Regions from separate parts of the Robertmurraya sp. GLU-23 genome, predicted to be linked through region 2. Evidence: riboswitches for the same ligand, from Rfam matches in the RefSeq annotation. Region 2 holds a riboswitch; each other region holds the start of a gene.

Region 1 (6,244 bases), on a different contig from region 2:
CCAAAGGACGCTGAGACAAGTATTATTTTACATAACAAGGAATTTGTAGCGAAAATGTCACCTGAATTGAATTTGGGTACACCTTCCTTAATGTTTTTCACCGAAAATCTTGAAGATTTTTATAAAGATTTATCAAATAAAAACGTTACAGTTGGGGAATTGGTCAATATGCCTTTTGGAAAAGTCTTTAACTTTTCAGATGATGAAGGAAATTATTTTGCGGTTATGGAGAAGAAGTAAGCTTGGGAGATACAACGGATTTTCGTTTTAGTAAAGAGGGTCTTTGCTCATTTTAAGAGCAAAGACCCTCTTTTTATAAGGTGTGGTCGACCTATTTAGCTAATTGTTGCAGTCGTTGTCTATCTACAATCAAAAATCCTCGAGCATGTTTTTGTACGACCCCTTCTTCACATAGCTTTGCAAATACATGCAATAAGTGACGGTACGACACGCCTAAGTATTCACATACTTCGGTGTGTTTTTCTTTGTAAAAATCATGATCCGCTGAAACGAGTATAAAAGCAGCCAGTCGGTTAATTAAGGGATATACCTGATTTTCGGTGTACTTCGCGGAAATGGTTGTTGCTTTTTGACTTAGAAAAATACATAAATGCCTTAAGAAGATAGCGTCCGTGAGCAGCTTCTCTTTGCAAGCCTGAATGGGAATGGCAAGACAAGTAACCTTCGTGACGGTTTGAATCGCTTTGGATATACGTTCTTCATTTAAAAGTTCAATTTCTCCCATAAAAGTAGGGGCTTGTAAAAAATTGATCAGTGATACTTTCCCATTCTCATGTGTCACATAGAGCTTAGCTTTGCCCTCAACAAGATAAAATAAGTACTCAGGATACGAGCCTTCTTTGAAGATAAATTCACCTCGTTCAAATTGACACACTTGTATATACGGTGTGATGGGAAAGGAGAACAAGGATTCTATTGGGTATTGTGTAAGATAGTAATTACGTAAAGGTTCAACTAAAAATTGCATGAATTCCTCCGAGAAAATATGAGATATCTCATATTATTGTATGTATGTTCGTGTTATTATGCAAGAATCACGGAGGTATAAAAATGAATATACAACATTGGCTTTCACGAAATTTCTTTGTGTTTTTTATTACATGGGGTGCATTCTTACCCTATTGGACAGGATGGCTCGTACAAGATAAAGGATTAAGCGTTTCTGAAGCAAGTCTAATTATGGGAGTAGGATTAGTGGCAAGAGGACTTTCAACGCTGTTCGCTTTTCCTTTTGCGTCAAGGTTTTTAAGTGCTCATAAGGTGATTCTGAGTTTGACGGTTATCTCACTCATTTCCACCGTTCTTTATATTCCATCTTCTTCGTTTACAACCTTATTCGTTGTAACGATCCTATTTAGTGCTGTTTATCCGACACTTTTGCCTGCTGTCGAAAGTGCCGCGGCAGTGTTAGTAAGTCAACATGGAATACATTATGGAAAAAGTCGTAAATACGGATCGATTGGATTTGTTGTTTCTGTTTTTATTATTAGTATGTTAACAGGGCAGTGGGGAGAGCAAGCCATATTGTGGAGTATGTTTGTTGGTCTTGGTTTCATGCTAATTATGTCTTTTTTACCAACACCGCCTATTTTATTAGAGGCACCATCGAAACAAAATCGAAAAGGGGCATTATCTGTCCAGAAACTATTAGAAGTTAAAAGCTTTCCGATCGTATTACTCATTGTTGTGTTATTACAAGGAGCACATGCTTCTTATTACAACTATGGATATATTTATTTACAAGACTTACAAGTGAATCAATATTATATCGGTTTGATTATTAACATAGCGGTCATTTTTGAAATCTTTTACTTTATGAAAGCAGATTCCTTGTTTCAAAAATGGAATACATCCTCCTTATTATTGCTAGCGGCAGCTGGTTCGACTTTAAGGTGGATCCTTTTGTTTTTGTTCCCCAATATCTGGGTATTTATTCTTTCTCAAGGTTTACATGCTTTATCCTTTGGAGTGGCACATTACGCGTTTATTACTTATATCACTAAGAATCTACCAAAGGAACAAATTCCAAATGCTCAAGGAATTTATTCTGCGATTGCATTAAGCTTGAGCACGGCTGTATTAACACTGATAGGTGGATTCTTGTATGAGATTTCCCCGAATCTTGCCTTTTTAGGTATGATTATTTGTACCATTCCGGCGATTTTAGTTATTGTTGGTTCAAGAAGGCGGTTTAATTATTAAAAAAGTTTGTGGGGAGCATGGACCTATTAAAGTTCATGCTCTTTTTGCATAACTTATGACGCGAAAGTTTCTGATTTTTCAGCCTACATGTCATAAACGAGTTTTTATGACATGTAGGCTTCTTATTTTTAAACTCTAATGTCATAAACGAGTTCTTATGACGCGTAGGCTTCTGATTTTTCGACTCTCAAGTCATAAACTTTTTCTTATGACGCACTATATAAACATATTAAGATTTGGAGGTACATCATGACGAAAGAAAACAGTGAGTACAAAAGCCTTTTATCAATTAGTGAAGAGAATGAGCAAAAATTAGAAATAAGCTCAACAGGTTATGGGCTTGTAAGTACTTCAGATGAAACAGAACAAAATCATCAGAATAATCATGGACAGAAATAAGTGGGTTGGAAAAAGCAGTGAATTTTCACTGCTTTTTCATTTAAAAAAACGTAAAGTAGCCACTGAATAATCAGTGGCTGACAGATTAATCTTTGTTCTTTTCGTTACTTTTGCTTTGTTGCTCGGCTTGACGTTTCGCTTCTTCTCTTTGCTTCTCGGAGGCTTTACGCTGTTCTTCCGCTAGTCGTTTGGCTTCTTCTTTTTGCTTCTCGGCAGCTTTACGCTGTTCTTCTGCTAGACGTTTGGCTTCTTCTTTTTGCTTCTCGGCAGCTTTACGCTGTTCTTCTTCTAAGCGATTTGCTTCTTCTTTTTGCTTTTCCGCTGCTTTGCGTTGTTCTTCTTCTAAGCGATTTGTTTCTTCTTTTTGTTGTTCTGAAGGTTGCTGAACAGAATTTTCCTTTTTTGCAACAGATGCTAACTGAACCTCAGTGCTATCCGAAATTGCTTCTGTCTTTACATCATCGGTTTCCGTCTTTTCTTCGTCAGTTCCTTCTACATCTGGGTTTATTTGTTCCTCTTGTTCTATAGTGGACACGGTTTGTTTAGGAGCCTTCTTTTTTCCATTCGATAGTTCAGACGGATGGATGCCTAGTTCCTTTGCAACATCTCCAAATCCCTTGTCTTCACCATTAAAAAGAGCGCCAACTTCCTCAACGGTCTTATCTGTTGCATTAGCTAGGATAAATACCTGTACAATTTGGCCATATCCCAAACCGGAATCACGTAACTCTTTTACTTTTGTTTCATCAAGTCCATTTACAATCGAAGGGAGTTTGGCTAGAACTTGTTGTTTCTCCTCAACGTCTTCTAGTAAGCTTTCATCTAGTAGTTCGCCAACTTCTTCATTTAATTCAGTTGAATCTTCAAGCTTTTCATCTAATTCTAAAACCTGTTCCTCATTCATCTTTTCATTTATTATCATTTCAGCAATTGTTTCTTCAGCATCTGTAAGTATTTTTAGATAGTCTTCAATAGCTTCTTGAACAAATTCTTGTTTTTCTTCTTCGGACATGGCCTTTGCCTCTGCGATACGTTCTTCCGCAAATTGAAGGAGTAAATCTGTTTCTTCGGAGCCATTAGATGCAAGGAATAGTTGAATGTCTTCTACTAATCGATCCATGCTATAGATAAATTGGTCAGGCGTTGTTCCTGGATCGTAACTGTCAGCGGTTTCCTCGGCAAGTACAGAGTTACCAAACAAAAACATACTTGAGATAACGAGTGGAGCGGTCCATTTTCTTTTCATCCATTTTTCTCCCTGGAATAAATTTAGAAATCTTTATCCAAAAGACTTTTATTGAAACAAAAAGGACTAGTCCCGAAGAATAGTCCTGTAGTCCTACATTCTCTTCGGTAACTGGCAGGCGTAGTTCATTTGACCTTAGCCCCTGTAGTTTTGCGTCCTTATATTTCTATAAGTTTGCCCTTATCGGATATTTCCTGCTTCTATCTTACTATCGGGAAGGATTTTAATATACAGGTAAAAATTCACTGTGAGGAGTATCTAGAAATGAAGTAGTATAAACCTTCAAGCTGTTTTTTATAAGATAATCCAGACATTTTATTTTTAATAAATCGGGTATAACATAATAGTTAACTTTTTAAGCAAAAGGTGGGAGATTTTTTCGTGGGAAGAATGGAAAGACGACAACAAAGAAGGTCATCAAAGTTTTCTTGGAGTACCTTTACTTCAAAGAGCGCAAAAATCAAGTTACTTTCGGCAATTATAGGTATGGCTCTCGTTTTCTTTATGATTTTTAACATCTTAATCTGGACAACAGACGTGAGCAAGTTAGAAGAACCAGCACCACAACCGACCATCATTTTTGATCAAAGGGGAGAGGTCGCAAGTAAAATTGCATCATCTAATATTGAAGGCGTTAGTATTGAGAAAATACCGGACACTGTTGTACATGCGGTGATTGCAACAGAGGACCAGAGGTTTTATAAGCATGATGGAATTAACTATTTTGCCATTGCGAAGGCATTGATAAAAAACACCTTGAGTGGAGAAATCGTGGCTGGAGGTAGTACATTAACACAGCAGCTAGCTAAAAATGCTTTTTTAACACAAGAACGAACATATACTAGAAAGTTTAAAGAACTTATTATTACAAAAAGAATTGAACAAAAGTATTCAAAAGATGAAATTATGGAGAGATACTTAAACCAAATCTACTTTGGTGAAGGGGCATGGGGAATCCAACGTGCTGCCCAGACGTACTTTGGAAAGGATGTTAGTGAATTAACTCTTGGGGAATCAGCTATGATAGCGGGATTAATAAAAGCCCCGTCCATTTTGTCTCCATTTAAGGATATGGACCGATCGGTAGAACGAAGAGATCTTGTTTTATCACTTATGGAAGAAGAAGGCTATATTACGGAAGCGGAACGAAACGAGGCAAAAGAACAGACAATCGTTTTAGAAGGAAAAAAAATCGATGGTTATAAAGGGAAATACCCTTATTATGTCGACCATATCATTGCAGAAGCGATTGAACAATATGAACTAACTGAAAACGAGATTCTTTCAGGTGGTCTGAGAATTTATACAGAACTAAATCCAGTCATTCAAAATGCGGCTGAAGAAGTGTATAACGATAATAGCCTATTTCCTGAAAGTACGTCTGATCAGCTGCTTCAAAGTGGGGCAGCCTTTATCGACCCCGCTACAGGAGGAATCACCGCCCTTGTCGGAGGTAGAGGGGAACATGTGTTTAGAGGCTTTAACCATGCGACTCAATTAGAGCGTCAGCCAGGATCTACAATGAAGCCATTAGCTGCGTATACACCTGCCCTTGAACAAGGATATGACATATTTGATAAACTGCAGGATCGCCCTATCGACATTAATGGATATCAACCATTGAATTATGATAAACGTTTCCGTGGAGAGGTAACGATGTATGATGCCTTGGTAAACTCTTATAATGTACCTCCCGTATGGCTCCTTCAGAAAATGGGAGTGAAATATGGGGTCAATGCCGTGGTACGCTTTGGTATTTCGTTGGAGGAAGAAGACCAAACAGCTGGTATGACACTTGGCGGCCTACACAAAGGAGTATCACCTTTAGCAATGGCACAGGCTTATTCTACATTTGCCAACAAAGGGGTACGAATCACAGCCCATTCGATTACCCGAATTGAAGATGCAGAAGGAAAAGTGATTGCACAATGGAAAAATCATGCGATCAAGGTGACGGACCCAGAAGTTGCTGAGAAAATGACGTATATGTTAAAAGGAGTTGTTGATGAAGGGACAGGAGAAAATGCGAAGGTAAGTGGTTGGGATATTGCTGGAAAAACAGGAACGACCGAACTTCCTTTTGCAATCGATGCTGGAACAAAGGATCACTGGTTTGTAGGGTATTCACCTGAAATGGTGGGAGCGGTATGGATGGGGTACGATCAAACTGACGAAAATCATTATCTGACCACATCAAGTAGTTCTACCGTAACGATTTTATTTAAAGAAATTTTTAGTAGGTCCTCCTCTGTGTTTACTGAAAAGGAATTTGACCTTTCTTCCATTGAAAAAGAGTATCGTGATATGAGAAAAGAAGAAGAAGAGGACGAAGACGAAAAAGAGGAAGAGGAAGAGGAAGAAAACGAAGACGAAGAG
Region 2 (6,244 bases):
ATTCGTCAATCTCTCCATCCTTTAACAAGTAGCCATGCACCCCACTTTTTACCGCACGTTCGAAGTAGCCAGGGCGAGCGAATGTTGTTAAGATAATTACTTTGCTGTGAGAACCTCTCTGTGCAAGCTGCTCAGCAACATCTAATCCACTAAGTGCTGGCATTTCTATATCCATCAAGCAAACATCGGGTTGTAGTTTGAGGATGGAGGAGAGTGCTTCTTCTCCATTGACTGCTTGGCCGATCACTTCCATATCTTCTTCTAAATCTAGAAGGGAGCCTAGTGCACTTAGTAACATTTTTTGATCTTCTGCAATAAATAACCGAATCATACAATTGCTCCTCTTTGCTCTGCTTTTTTAATAATAGGGACGGTAATGGTTAGCATGGTTCCATGGTGGTTTTTAAGCCCGAGCCCGCCATCTATCAGAGCAAGCCTTTCTTCCATGCCCGTTAAACCATTTCCAAATGGTTTGTTTTTCTCTACCCCCATCCCATCGTCGTGAATGATAATGTCCATTTTTTCAGTAGATTGAGAGATTGAAATATTACAATGAGTGGCCTTGCTGTGCTTAACGACATTTGTTGTCGCCTCTCGAATGCACATGCTCACAATGTTTTGTGTAACAGGTGGGATGAGAGAAAAGTCAGACGATCCATCATATTCGTACGTAATTTCTGCAGCTCTCAATATTTGCTGAACTTGTAGTAATTCCTCAGCGATGGTGGAGGTTCTCATATCGGATACAAGCTCCCGAACTTGCTTTAGAGCCGTCCGTGAAGTGACTTCCATTTCTCTAGCTTCCTTTCGAGCACGATCGGTATCAACTGCGACTAGTCTCTGGACCAGCTGACTTTTTAGTGTCAATAAAGATAAGGTATGCCCAAGCGTGTCATGAAGATCTCGAGCAATTCGTACCCTCTCTTCTCGCTTCACTAATTCTTCGATATGCTGATTTGCTTTTGCAAGCTTCTGTTCAAGCTCCATTCTTCGATTCATGGAGCGAATGCCAAACGGTGAAATGAACATAATGACCAGAAACGGAACAAAATAAAGGATGTCTTTTGAAAAATGTATGTTTCCCATTACAAAGTGATAAACAAAAGGAGCTAAAAGGACAGCAATTAGACTAAAAAAAGCTCGTTTAAACTTCATTTTTTCTCGGTAATACCCAATAAAATTAGCTGGGAAGAATCCTAGAAAGATATGATTAAGATCGTAAAAACAACTAAATATAAAAATAATCGACATTTGAACAGCTAGCCAATAAGTGAATGCCCTTTTTCCTGTAGTAAAATAAAGCTGTCGGTAGGTGATTAAAAAAAGGAGTACCAGTCCGAAGCCGATGATTTGCTTCGGCCCAGTCTCCGCAAGTAAATAGTTAATGGGAAAAAGAACATAAACCAAAAAGATGTAGGGGAAAAAGCCAAATTGCTTTGGAAAAATCCCGATCGACTTTTTCATATTTCATCACACCGCTTCTTGTTTACTTCGAATATACTTCGATAGTAACATGAACAAAGCAAGATAGGCGACTAATATCAGAAAATTTGTCCAATTAGGCATCCCTCCTTGGACAATCTCCCATGCACCACTCCCAAAATGAAAAGCGGGGAGTGATTTTCCTATTGTTTGCATCATCTCAGGCATGATCTCCAAGGGCATCCACATTCCGCCGGTAACCGCAAGAACCATGTATAACACATTGCTAATACCAGCGGCTGTTTCTACTTTTTTCATTAAACCAATTAATGTTCCAATAGCCAGGAAAGGTAAAGAACCGAATAAAATCCATAATCCGCTAGCGATCCATTCCAATGGGGTAAGGGATACGCCATTAATGATGGCACCTGAGGCAAAAATAACCGTAATGGAGAGTACATGAATGAAGGTTTGACCAACCATTTGAGCCGCAAAATATACACTTTCTGATAATGGAGTCATGCGAATATACTTAGACCAGCCTTCTGCTCGTTCTTGAACCATTCGGATGCCAAGCGTCATAATGCTAGAACCCATAACGCTGAACACAGTCATGGACATTAAATAATGAGCGTCCCATGCGGAAGGATTGTCTGGGTTCGTATTGACTACATTGGTAAAGATATAATAAAAGATAATCGGCATAACTAAAGACCAAAAGAGAAAATACTTATTTCTCAGGATTCGTTTTATTTCCATTTTGCATTGTAATAAAAAAACATTCATTTTAGATAATCTCCTTATTAGTACTTGTTAGCTGTTCAAAAGCATCTTCCAATCTTCCACGTTCAATTTGTATGTCATGGGCGCCAAGCTTTTCTTCAAAGAGAATCGCTAATACTTTATCCGCATTCGTCGAATGCACATAAACTCGACCGTTGTTTCGGGTGATTTGTTGGATCTCTGGATATTGGTACAATTTTTCATATGACAGGTCAGGATTTAAGATGAATGAAACGGTTTGGTTGGTTATTTTTGATTTAATTTCCGACGGTGTCCCATCAGCGACAATCGTTCCGTCTTTAAAAAGAAGAATCCGCTCTGCAGCATCATCCGCCTCCTGCAAATAGTGAGTAGAGAAAAGAATCGTCTTTCCTTGTTTGGCTAGGGCATGAATGGTCTGCCAAAATCGGTTTCTTGATGAGATATCCATACCTACTGTTGGTTCGTCAAAAATGATGAGATCGGGATTTCCAGCAAGGGCAAGGGCAAAGCTAACTCGACGTTTTTGACCGCCTGATAACTTGTCTGCCAGTGTTTTTAAATCTTGATTTGTAAGACCGGTTAATTCAATAAGTTCATCAAGTGAAAGAGAATTAGGATAATAGCTTCGTATAAGGGTGAGTATTTCGTGAACCTTTAAGCCAGGCATCATACTAACTTCCTGCATCATTACACCAATTTTCTCACGTACGTTCTTGTTTTTTGGGGGAAGTCCAAAGATCTGTATGCTACCTGTTGAGTGTTTAAGTAAACCTAAAATCATGGATATCGTAGTTGTTTTTCCTGCTCCATTCGGTCCTAAGATGGCCACTATTTCTCCCTTATTAATCGAAAAGTTGATATGGTTAACAGCTGTCTTTTGCTGGAAAGATTTTGATACATTAGTCAAGCGAATGACCTCGTTCATATTTGAACACCTCCTGATTTGATACTCTCATTGTATAATCATGGAAAAGGTGATTTTAGTAAGTGATGTCATGAAAATCAGATGACAAATGTCATTTTTACAAAGGCTCTTGAGATCATATAGGGAATCATCATAAAATGAAGGGTATAGCATTTGAGAAGATAAAGGTGATGACATGATACACAACTATGAAGGTGAAACCATCAGTTACAATATAAACTACAAAAAACGTAAGTCTATTGGAATTACCATAGATGTTTATGGAAATATTGAGGTACAGGCTCCTAAAGGAACACCCAATGCTTATGTGCTTTTATTTATTGAAGAAAAATGGGAATGGATTCAAGAAAAGTCTAAGGAAATGAAGGCGAGAGCGCTTGGACCACAGGAAAAGGTGTACGACCATGGCGAAAGTTTTCTTTATTTAGGAAATACTTATCCTATTCAAATCTGTCACGACTCCAATCTAGTGCAGAATCAAGTGAAGTTTGAAGAAAATAAACTGCATATCTATGTAAAAGAGTTAGAGGAAGAAAATATCAGACAGGCATTAAAGCGTTTCTACTATCAGCAATGTAAGGCATTAGTGGAGAAGAGTATCAAGACTTATCAAATCAACTTTAAAATAAAGCCAAAGGGGATCCGTATTAACGACAGCAACCGTACATGGGGAACATGTGATTCCAACCAACAGTTAACATTTAACTGGAAGCTTGCAATGGCCCCCCAAAGGGTAATTGATTATGTGGTTGTGCACGAGATGTGCCATATGTTGCATTTAAATCATGATCGTTCTTTCTGGAGACTTGTTGGGAAAATAATGCCTGATTATAAGGAACAAGAAAATTGGTTAGCTTTTTCGAGTTGGAAAATGACTGTGTAGTAAGGGGGAAGTCTTCTTTTTGAAGGCTCTTTTTGTCACCAATTGGTTATTTTTACAATCTGTATTCATATATCTATCCATCAATATTGCGAGTATAATAGTACTAAAGTAGTAATTATTCCAATTACGAAAAGGCAAATCTACTGAAAGGTAGAGACGCAAAACCGTGGGTCTAAGGTGAAAGCTAAGATTGCCAGGTTATCGAATACAGCCAGAGATGGCTTTCACGAAGTGCTAGAGTGCTACGTGAAATTGGAGGAAGAAAAAATGAATAGAGAAGAGATGTTTGATAAAAGATTACTTATTCGTGATATTCTGAATACCCTATGGGTTATTATTGGACTGTATTTATTAGGGACTGGTATACACCTTTTTCTTACTACGTATGATAAGTGGTTGTTCTTTTTAGAAGTGATTTTATTTCCATTATTTAAGTTTATCGCTGTCATGCTGTGTGCAGAGATCTATATGAGAAAATTCCGAAAGCACATGGACTACTTGATCATGATTGTCATTACACTTTTTATTAGCATTATCATTATTAGTATTTACGATAAAGTAATTTTGATGGTTTTACTCATTACTCCTGTTCTGGTTTCATTGTTTTTCTACAATAAAAGTATCATTCGATTTTCTGTGTTTATATCAATTCTCACTTTTTTAGTCATTTATTTTTTCTATGAACCGATACATGCTTATATGGATAATGCAGATTTGATTATTATCATATTAATTTTATTGGGGATTTCACTACTTATAAACAGCCTGATGAAACATAGTGATCAAGTAATGAAAGAACTAGTAAAAACAATAAAAGAAAAAAATGATCTGTTCTCTAAAAACGTTCAAATGGAAAGGCTTACTCGGTTAGATCCGGTGACCGAATTATATAACCACAGGTCTTTTCATGAACAGTTGGATTCGATTGTAGGTTTACGATCACCAGATGAGTTAAACGCTCATGTAGCAATTCTCGATATTGATAATTTTAAACAAATCAATGATACGTTTGGTCATAGAGCAGGAGACAGTGTCATTATCGAAGTTGCAAGGCAAATTAAATTTTTCTGTGTTGGTGATGACTTTCCTTCCCGGTACGGAGGAGAGGAATTTGGAATTATCACAATGGGTACATTGGAAGAGGATTTTATTAAACGTGTGGAAAACATCCGGGAAAGTATTGCAAACACTAGTTTTCCAGAGCTCAAAGGGTGTCAAGTAACAATCAGTATTGGTGTTCAAAAACTGTTGCCTGGTATGAACAAGGAAGATCTATTTAAAGGGGCAGATACAGCACTTTATACAGCAAAGAGAACAGGGAAAAATAAAACGGTAGTAAAATAGAACAGAGGTGACAATGGAGGGCTAACCATTGTCACCTTTTTAGTGGGGGAAAGTGCAGAAACTTGACTCCATTTCCTTGTTATAATCGTAGGTAATAAATAGAGTAGTTTTTTATGTAATGGGGGGGCGCAAATGGACGATAAAGAAATAAGTAATATGAGGTTAAAGCAGTTACTTGTCACCAACATTCTTATATTTTCAAGTGTTACATTATTTTTCACTGTAGTTAAGATCGCTTCCATTTCAGCCTCCCAATTTTCGTTCATTTTGGGTATACTTTTGGGACTTCAAGGAATTGTTGGGCTTATAAGAGGGGACACAACCAAGTCAGTGATCCCCATTTTCGAGAAGGTAGCCGTTTATGAAAAGGAGAAAATGGGCAGTGAATGGTACAAAGAAAGGAAAACAAATTTCATTTGTAATATTATCCTGGGTGGCTTTATGTTTATGCAATCCTACTGGAACCGTCGTATGCCAGAGCAACCCTTTGAATGGGAGATCGCCTTTTTAATTACAGTTCTATTTATCATTCTATTAGTGATTAATATCGCTTCTATCATTCGTTTTCGTAAAATTGACACCTCCATAAATAGTACGGAATTTAAAGGTTATACGCGAAAATCAAACGCAATAGGAGTGGCAATAGGTATTATTCTCGCTATAATACTTGGTGTAATCACCTTATCTTTTGTTTTTCTATAAGATAGCTAAGCGGCAAAGAAGGAATACTTGCCGTTTAGCATCTTTACGTTTGGATTACCTTCCAATTATCATTGACGGTAGCTTTTATTGTGCCATTCTTGGAAAAATAATTAGCAAGCAGTTCAGTCATGTCGGTTTGAATTTCCCTGATCACTTTCTTTCCTTTATACATAGAATAGTTTCCTCCGCCGGTGGCTCGATAA
Region 3 (6,244 bases), on a different contig from region 2:
GGAAAGTAGTTAGTAAAACTGACAATTCTGCTCTTGAATTAATGAAAGAGAATCATGATAAATTCCCAACATTATATGAAAAGGAAATTGATGTTACAGATCAGGAAAAGGAATTAATGGCCCGACTTGTAACTGCGGAAGCAAAAGGTGAGCCGTATAAAGGGAAAGTGGCTGTTGCAGAGGTTATTATTAACCGTGTAGAGCATGAGGAATTCCCTGATACTGTCAAAGAAGTTGTATATGAGCAGGTATCTGGTACGTATGCATTTTCTCCAGTACAAAATGGTGAGATTAACAAGCCGGCGGATGAGGAATCAATGGAAGCTGTAGAAGAAGCCTTGGTTGACAAAGAGAATGATTCAGAGGCTATATATTTTTATAATCCTGAAATTGCAACGGATACATGGATTTTAACAAGACAAGTGACTGAAACAATTGGTAACCATCGATTTGCGATATAGAAACCAGGGAATAAACCCCTGGTTTTTTTACTGAACAAAATATTGCCTTAATGCTTGTTGCAATGTTCCTAATGTTTTTGTTTTCTTAAAGAATGCTGAAACATCTAAATGAATCATTTTTTTCACAACTTCTGCACGTAAACCGGTGATAATCGAGTGGCAACCCATCATAGAAGTGCCGTCGATAATTTTCATAAGATGATCGATAACGTCAGGTTCCATATCGCCAATTCCGGATAAATCAATGATTAACGTTTGTATACGAAGTCTTCCAATCTCTGTTAGAACCTTTTCTTCTAATATCTCAGTTCGGAAGGAGTCTACCGACCCAATTAAAGGTAAAATACATACAGAAGAAGTGATTGGAATAATAGGTACTGATAGATTTTCAACTAGTTGTCTTTGTGCAACAATCAGGGAATCTTTGTATTTTGAATAACTTATAAAGAAAGTGTTCAGAAACTGGTCGACTCGGTTATTGATTTGTAGCTCTAGCTGAAAGAAGTCATCTAACTCGTATTTTTTGGAAAGAGTGTTAAACGATTGAATAAACATCCAAATTGTTCGTCGTATCGCTTGAACCCATTCCAGTTTGAAGGATAATTCAATTGAATGAGTAGCCCATACAATTCCTTCTTTCTTGGCAAAAGCTTTCAGTTCATCCTCATTGCCATCGATAATGTCGATTACTAGCTTTTGAGCATTCGAAACTAAATTGATATTACCGATTCTTAGTATTTCATCAATCCGACCTTTTACATTTACAGCCTCTAAAAGAAGTGAGTTCTTAAATTTTTCTTTATTTTCTTCAATAAAGTGTTTTAAGTCAAAAGAAGCTTGATATGTAAATTCCAAGAGATGTTCCCCCTTTACAATTCCCCAAGAACTTATACCCTTAAAATATATTTGATAAACATGTTTTTAAGCAAAAATTATAATCAGATAATTAATAGGGATAAAGAATGATTTTTGATAAAAAACAGTGACTTTTATCATAGTTATCGACTATTTTCGACAAAACTTCTATAATGGGTTTGCTAAAATAAAAATAAAATTGAAAAAGGCAAACCCATTGAAAGGTGGGGACGCAAAGCTACAGATCTAAGGTTCTAAAGGAACTATGATGGCTGAGTTGCCAAGGGAATAATTGGAAGACCTATATCCCTTTGGGTGTAGGTCTTTTCTATATTTCACAAAGTATGGACCATACCCCTTTAACATTTCAAAAGAAATATAAAAGAAGAAGGTAATGTCATGAGCAACCAAAAATTCGATTTATTGGAGAAAGTGTTTCATACAAGTAGTGATTATTTAATTGTAAAAGATGTGAATGGACGATGGATTGAAGCAAATCAAAAGACCCTGCAACTATTTGAAATTGAGGAAGGGGCATATATAGGGAAAACGGATGAACAGCTGGCACAGGAATACAAAAAGTATGAGAATTATGGACCTATTTGTGTTCATTCAGACAATCAAGCATGGTTAAGTAAAAAAGAATATCAATTAAAAGAATCGTTTCGAATGGATGGGAATGACTATACGTTCCATGTAAGAAAGATTCCTATGTACGATGAGAACGGACATGAGGATAGTTTAGTTGTAGTAGGTAGAAATATTACTGAGCAAGAAAAATACCAAGCCATTAGTGATAAACAGTATAAAGCCCTACAAATGATTGCGTCAGGTGAACCCTTAACTAATGTTTTTCAAAATATTGTGAATGCTGTGGAGGCACTATCTAGTAACAGTATTTGCTCCATTATGTTTTATGAAGAGAGTGAGAATTGGTTACGTAATGGGTATTCACATAGTTTTCCAGAAAGCTTTTTAAAGAAAATCGACCGATTTCCAGTTGGCTTGAACTTTGCATCTTGTGGACATGCAGCTTTTACGAAAGAGATAGCTATTGTCTCGGATATAGAAACTGACCCATCTTGGTCCAACTGGAAGACGATCCCTTTGAGCTATCAATTGCATTCCTGTTGGTCAATTCCGATCTTATCGTCGCAAGGAGAATTATTCGGTACATTTGCGATCTATCATCCTGATGTACGGAAACCAAAATCTTATGAAATCGAATTACTTAAAGTATTCAGTTACTTAACCGGTGTAGCGATTGAAAGGGATAATCAAGTAAAGGAAATCCAATACTTGGCTTCGCATGATACGTTAACGAATCTTCCGAATATCCGATTTTTAAAAGATGTTATCGACCGATTAATTACTAGACAAGATGAGTTTGCGATTTTATTTATTGATTTAGACCGCTTTAAGCCTATTAATGATACTTTCGGACATGCGGTAGGCGATAAGGTTTTAAGTGAAGTAGCAAGGCGGATTCAGTCAAATATTCCGAAGAAAGGGATCGTAACCCGCATGGGTGGTGATGAATTTGTCATCCTTTTGAAAAAGATGAAAAATGAGAAACAACCCAAAGCAGTGGCTGAACAAATATTACAAGCAATAAAAGACCCGATTGTTATTAATGACCGAGAGTTTTATGTATCAGCTAGTATTGGAATTAGTATGTATCCGTGCCATGGTCATACAGGGGACATATTAATTAGAAATGCAGATGTCGCGATGTATAGTGTAAAAGGGGACGATGGACAATCCATCCAAATGTTCAATGATGTCCTCACGAAGCATGGTACTGAATTATTTATGTTACAAGGTGAGCTTCGTGAAGCAATCAAGCAAAATCAATTTTTCATACAATATCAACCGAAAATTCAGTTGGCAACAGGTAAGTTTACTGGTCTAGAAGCACTTATCCGATGGAAACATCCGGAGAAAGGGATCATCAGTCCTGACACATTTATACCTCTAGCAGAGGAAAGTGGATTTATTGGTGTGCTAGGAGAATGGGTTCTTCGGGAAGTGTGTTTACAGGTAAAGAAGTGGAGGGAGTCGAACCTCACTCATTTGCCTGTTGCTGTGAATGTGTCTGTGAGACAATTTGTTTTAAATGATATCCCTAGTTTGGTGGAAGCGATTCTAGCAGAATTTGATCTACCATCTGAATCCATTGAGATTGAAATTACAGAAAGTGTGCTAAGTAAACATGAATATTTAATTCAAAATGCAGTTAGTAAGCTTCAAGAAATCGGAGTGAAAGTCTCGATTGACGATTTTGGAACAGGCTATGCTTCAATGACCTATTTAAAGCAATTTCGTGCAAATAAAATCAAAATTGATCGTTCTTTTATTAGCTCTCTTCCGCATGATCTAAACGAAGCGGCCATCGTTTCGGCTGTTATTACGTTAGCAAGAGATTTATCTATGGATGTTATAGCAGAGGGAATTGAGACGAAGGAACAACTCGACTTTTTATTAGAAAAAGGCTGTTCGGAAGGCCAAGGGTACTATTTCAGTCGGCCGGTATCTTCAAATGAAATCGAAGAACTAATTCAAAGAGTAAATAAATTTTTTTAATTAAGGAGTGAAGACATTGAAGGTTGGATTAATCGGCTTGGGCAGTATGGGGTTACCGATGGCGGAAAATCTATTGCAAAATGGCTATGAATTAGTGGTATACAACCGGACGATAAGCAAATGCCAAGAATTAGCCCAAAAAGGAGCCTTTATAGCAAATACTCCTGCAGAAGCAGCCAGTCATACGGACATCGTTTTTACCATACTTTCCGATGATACAGCTGTAGAGAATGTTGTGTTTGGAGATGACGGTATAATTGCTGGGTTACAACCAGGTGGCATTCATGTGTCAATCAGCACCATCAGCGTGCATTTGGCAAAGAAATTAACGAATGAACATGAAAATGCAAGTCAACATTTTGTTTCTTCCACTGTTTTAGGTCGCCCTGAGGCTGTTGCAGCCGCTGCTTTGCGCTTTATTGTTGCAGGTCCAGAAGAGGCAAGGGAGAAAGTAATACCTATCCTGCAAATGTTAGGGCAAGATGTTTTTACAGTTGGTGATCAAGGGTATTTATCAAATGTGGCTAAGCTGGGAAATAACTTCTTACTTGTGTCCATGTTAGAATCCTTATCAGAAATACTCGTTATGGTGCAGAAACACGGCGTTGAACCAAAGCAGTTTTTAGAAATTATTAATTCCCTGTTTGCTTCACCAGTTTATAATACTTATGGAAAAATGATTATAAATGAACGTTTTGATCCTGCTGGCTTTAAGTTGAAGCTAGGGTTAAAGGATGTGAATTTAATGATCGATGCAGCAAATGAGGTATCAACGGAGCTGCCAATTGCCAATCTCGCACAATCTCACTACAGTTATGCGATTGAGAAAGGATGGGGAGACTTAGATTGGGCAGCTATCATGAAGGTACTAAAGGATATTAATTAAGTAGAGTCAATCGGCTCTACTTTTTTTATTTGTGTAGAGGTAAATTAGTGGTCAAAAATGAGGGGCAATTGGTATTTTACTAAAAAAGCTTGTCATCATTCAGTAATATGTTTGTAATATCAATCTAATCAAGAAAAAAACGATTAAAAAATGCTGGGAATTCCACCCTTTTTAAAGTGTATGAACCGTTGACACTATTGCTATTGGAAAGATTAACTAGTTGTAGGGAAAATTTGGTTCATGAAACGGTATGTTACATCTGGTAATCTACTAGTTGTTCGAGAAAACAGCAATCGGAGGTACAAACTATGAAAATGCTAAAAAAGTTACTAGTGATCTCAACTCTATCATTTACATTGGTTGGATTCGGAACAGCAGCCGGTGCTGCTACCCAAACACATGTAGTACAAAAAGGAGACACGTTCTGGAATATCGGTTCAAAGTATGGTGTATCTGTTCTTAAGTTAATGAAGCAAAATAACAAGACCACTTCACTATTATATCCAGGTGAAAAGCTAGTGATTCCGACAACTACTTTGACAGCAGCTGATAAGGATCTATTAGCGAGACTCGTAAGTGCAGAAGCTAAAGGGGAATCTTATGCGGGAAAAGTAGCAGTTGCGACAGTTATTTTAAATCGTGTGAACCACCCGGATTTTCCTAACACAGTAAGTGAAGTTATTTATCAAATTGACCAAGGGTATTATGCGTTTACACCGGTTAAAAATGGAACCATTAACCAAGCTGCAGATGAAGAATCAAAGCGTGCAGTTGATGAGGCACTAGCGTTCCAAGGGCAAGGACAAGGTTCATTATACTTTTACAATCCACAAACAGCGGCAAGTGACTGGGTGTTCTCTCGTGAAACAACAATTACGATTGGAAACCATAGATTTGCGAAATAAATAATAGCAAGAGGGGATTGTTCCCTCTTGCATACATATAGTTACTACCCATAAATAGCCACTTGATCTCTACCGTTGTTCTTTGCATAATATTCGAAATAAATGGTAAATTGCCATCATACAAAAGGCAGGAACTCAACTCCTGCCTTTTGCATTTACTTTTGCTTTTTCTGCTGGCTCTTCATTTTATTACTTGTTAATTCTGCAGCGTATTCCTCCTGCGACATTCCTCGCTTTGCGCTTTCAGACTCAATCTTTCTGGTCTTGTTATCATTACGATTTGGCATAGTAACACCTCCCTTTAAACAAAGATATTTTATACAAAATTTACACTTCTATTCAAAGGAGAATACGTACGGGAAAAATAAGTAAACTAAAACCGTATTCCCAATCAAACATAAGGAAGGTGACAGGATGGCGAAAAATAAAGATAAGCAATTTAAGAATAATAAAAATGCTTTACCAAAAGCGGCTGTAGAATTTTCTTCTGAAAATGGGTTGGAAAGAAAAGCGTTGAAGGCTTTGAAGAATGTGAATAAGTAAAGATGAAAAAG

Evidence for each region. Region 2 has a riboswitch for cyclic di-GMP ahead of ACVBAX_RS11740 (GGDEF domain-containing protein). Riboswitches for the same ligand answer to the same signal wherever they lie in the genome.
Region 1: another riboswitch for cyclic di-GMP. It lies ahead of ACVBAX_RS19050 (DUF5667 domain-containing protein); the one in region 2 lies ahead of ACVBAX_RS11740 (GGDEF domain-containing protein).
Region 3: another riboswitch for cyclic di-GMP. It lies ahead of ACVBAX_RS18875 (EAL domain-containing protein); the one in region 2 lies ahead of ACVBAX_RS11740 (GGDEF domain-containing protein).

The regions. Positions count from the first base shown of each region.
Region 1 is NZ_JBRKCV010000014.1:85,325-91,568, forward strand. Features, by position in the region: gene ACVBAX_RS19030 (VOC family protein) at 1-240, shown strand, start outside; gene yeiL (transcriptional regulator YeiL) at 332-988, opposite strand; gene ACVBAX_RS19040 (3-phenylpropionate MFS transporter) at 1,072-2,223, shown strand; gene ACVBAX_RS19045 (hypothetical protein) at 2,473-2,622, shown strand; gene ACVBAX_RS19050 (DUF5667 domain-containing protein) at 2,708-3,868, opposite strand; cyclic di-GMP riboswitch class I at 3,972-4,057, opposite strand; gene ACVBAX_RS19055 (transglycosylase domain-containing protein) at 4,259-6,244, shown strand, end outside.
Region 2 is NZ_JBRKCV010000006.1:28,368-34,611, forward strand. Features, by position in the region: gene ACVBAX_RS11715 (response regulator) at 1-331, opposite strand, end outside; gene ACVBAX_RS11720 (histidine kinase) at 328-1,464, opposite strand; gene ACVBAX_RS11725 (ABC transporter permease) at 1,471-2,208, opposite strand; gene ACVBAX_RS11730 (ABC transporter ATP-binding protein) at 2,210-3,112, opposite strand; gene ACVBAX_RS11735 (M48 family metallopeptidase) at 3,288-3,995, shown strand; cyclic di-GMP riboswitch class I at 4,119-4,201, shown strand; gene ACVBAX_RS11740 (GGDEF domain-containing protein) at 4,263-5,339, shown strand; gene ACVBAX_RS11745 (hypothetical protein) at 5,472-6,041, shown strand; gene ACVBAX_RS11750 (bifunctional metallophosphatase/5'-nucleotidase) at 6,085-6,244, opposite strand, start outside.
Region 3 is NZ_JBRKCV010000014.1:47,201-53,444, forward strand. Features, by position in the region: gene ACVBAX_RS18865 (cell wall hydrolase) at 1-461, shown strand, start outside; gene ACVBAX_RS18870 (STAS domain-containing protein) at 489-1,316, opposite strand; cyclic di-GMP riboswitch class I at 1,514-1,601, shown strand; gene ACVBAX_RS18875 (EAL domain-containing protein) at 1,716-3,899, shown strand; gene ACVBAX_RS18880 (NAD(P)-dependent oxidoreductase) at 3,916-4,785, shown strand; gene ACVBAX_RS18885 (cell wall hydrolase) at 5,094-5,690, shown strand; gene ACVBAX_RS18890 (hypothetical protein) at 5,846-5,977, opposite strand; gene ACVBAX_RS18895 (hypothetical protein) at 6,105-6,233, shown strand.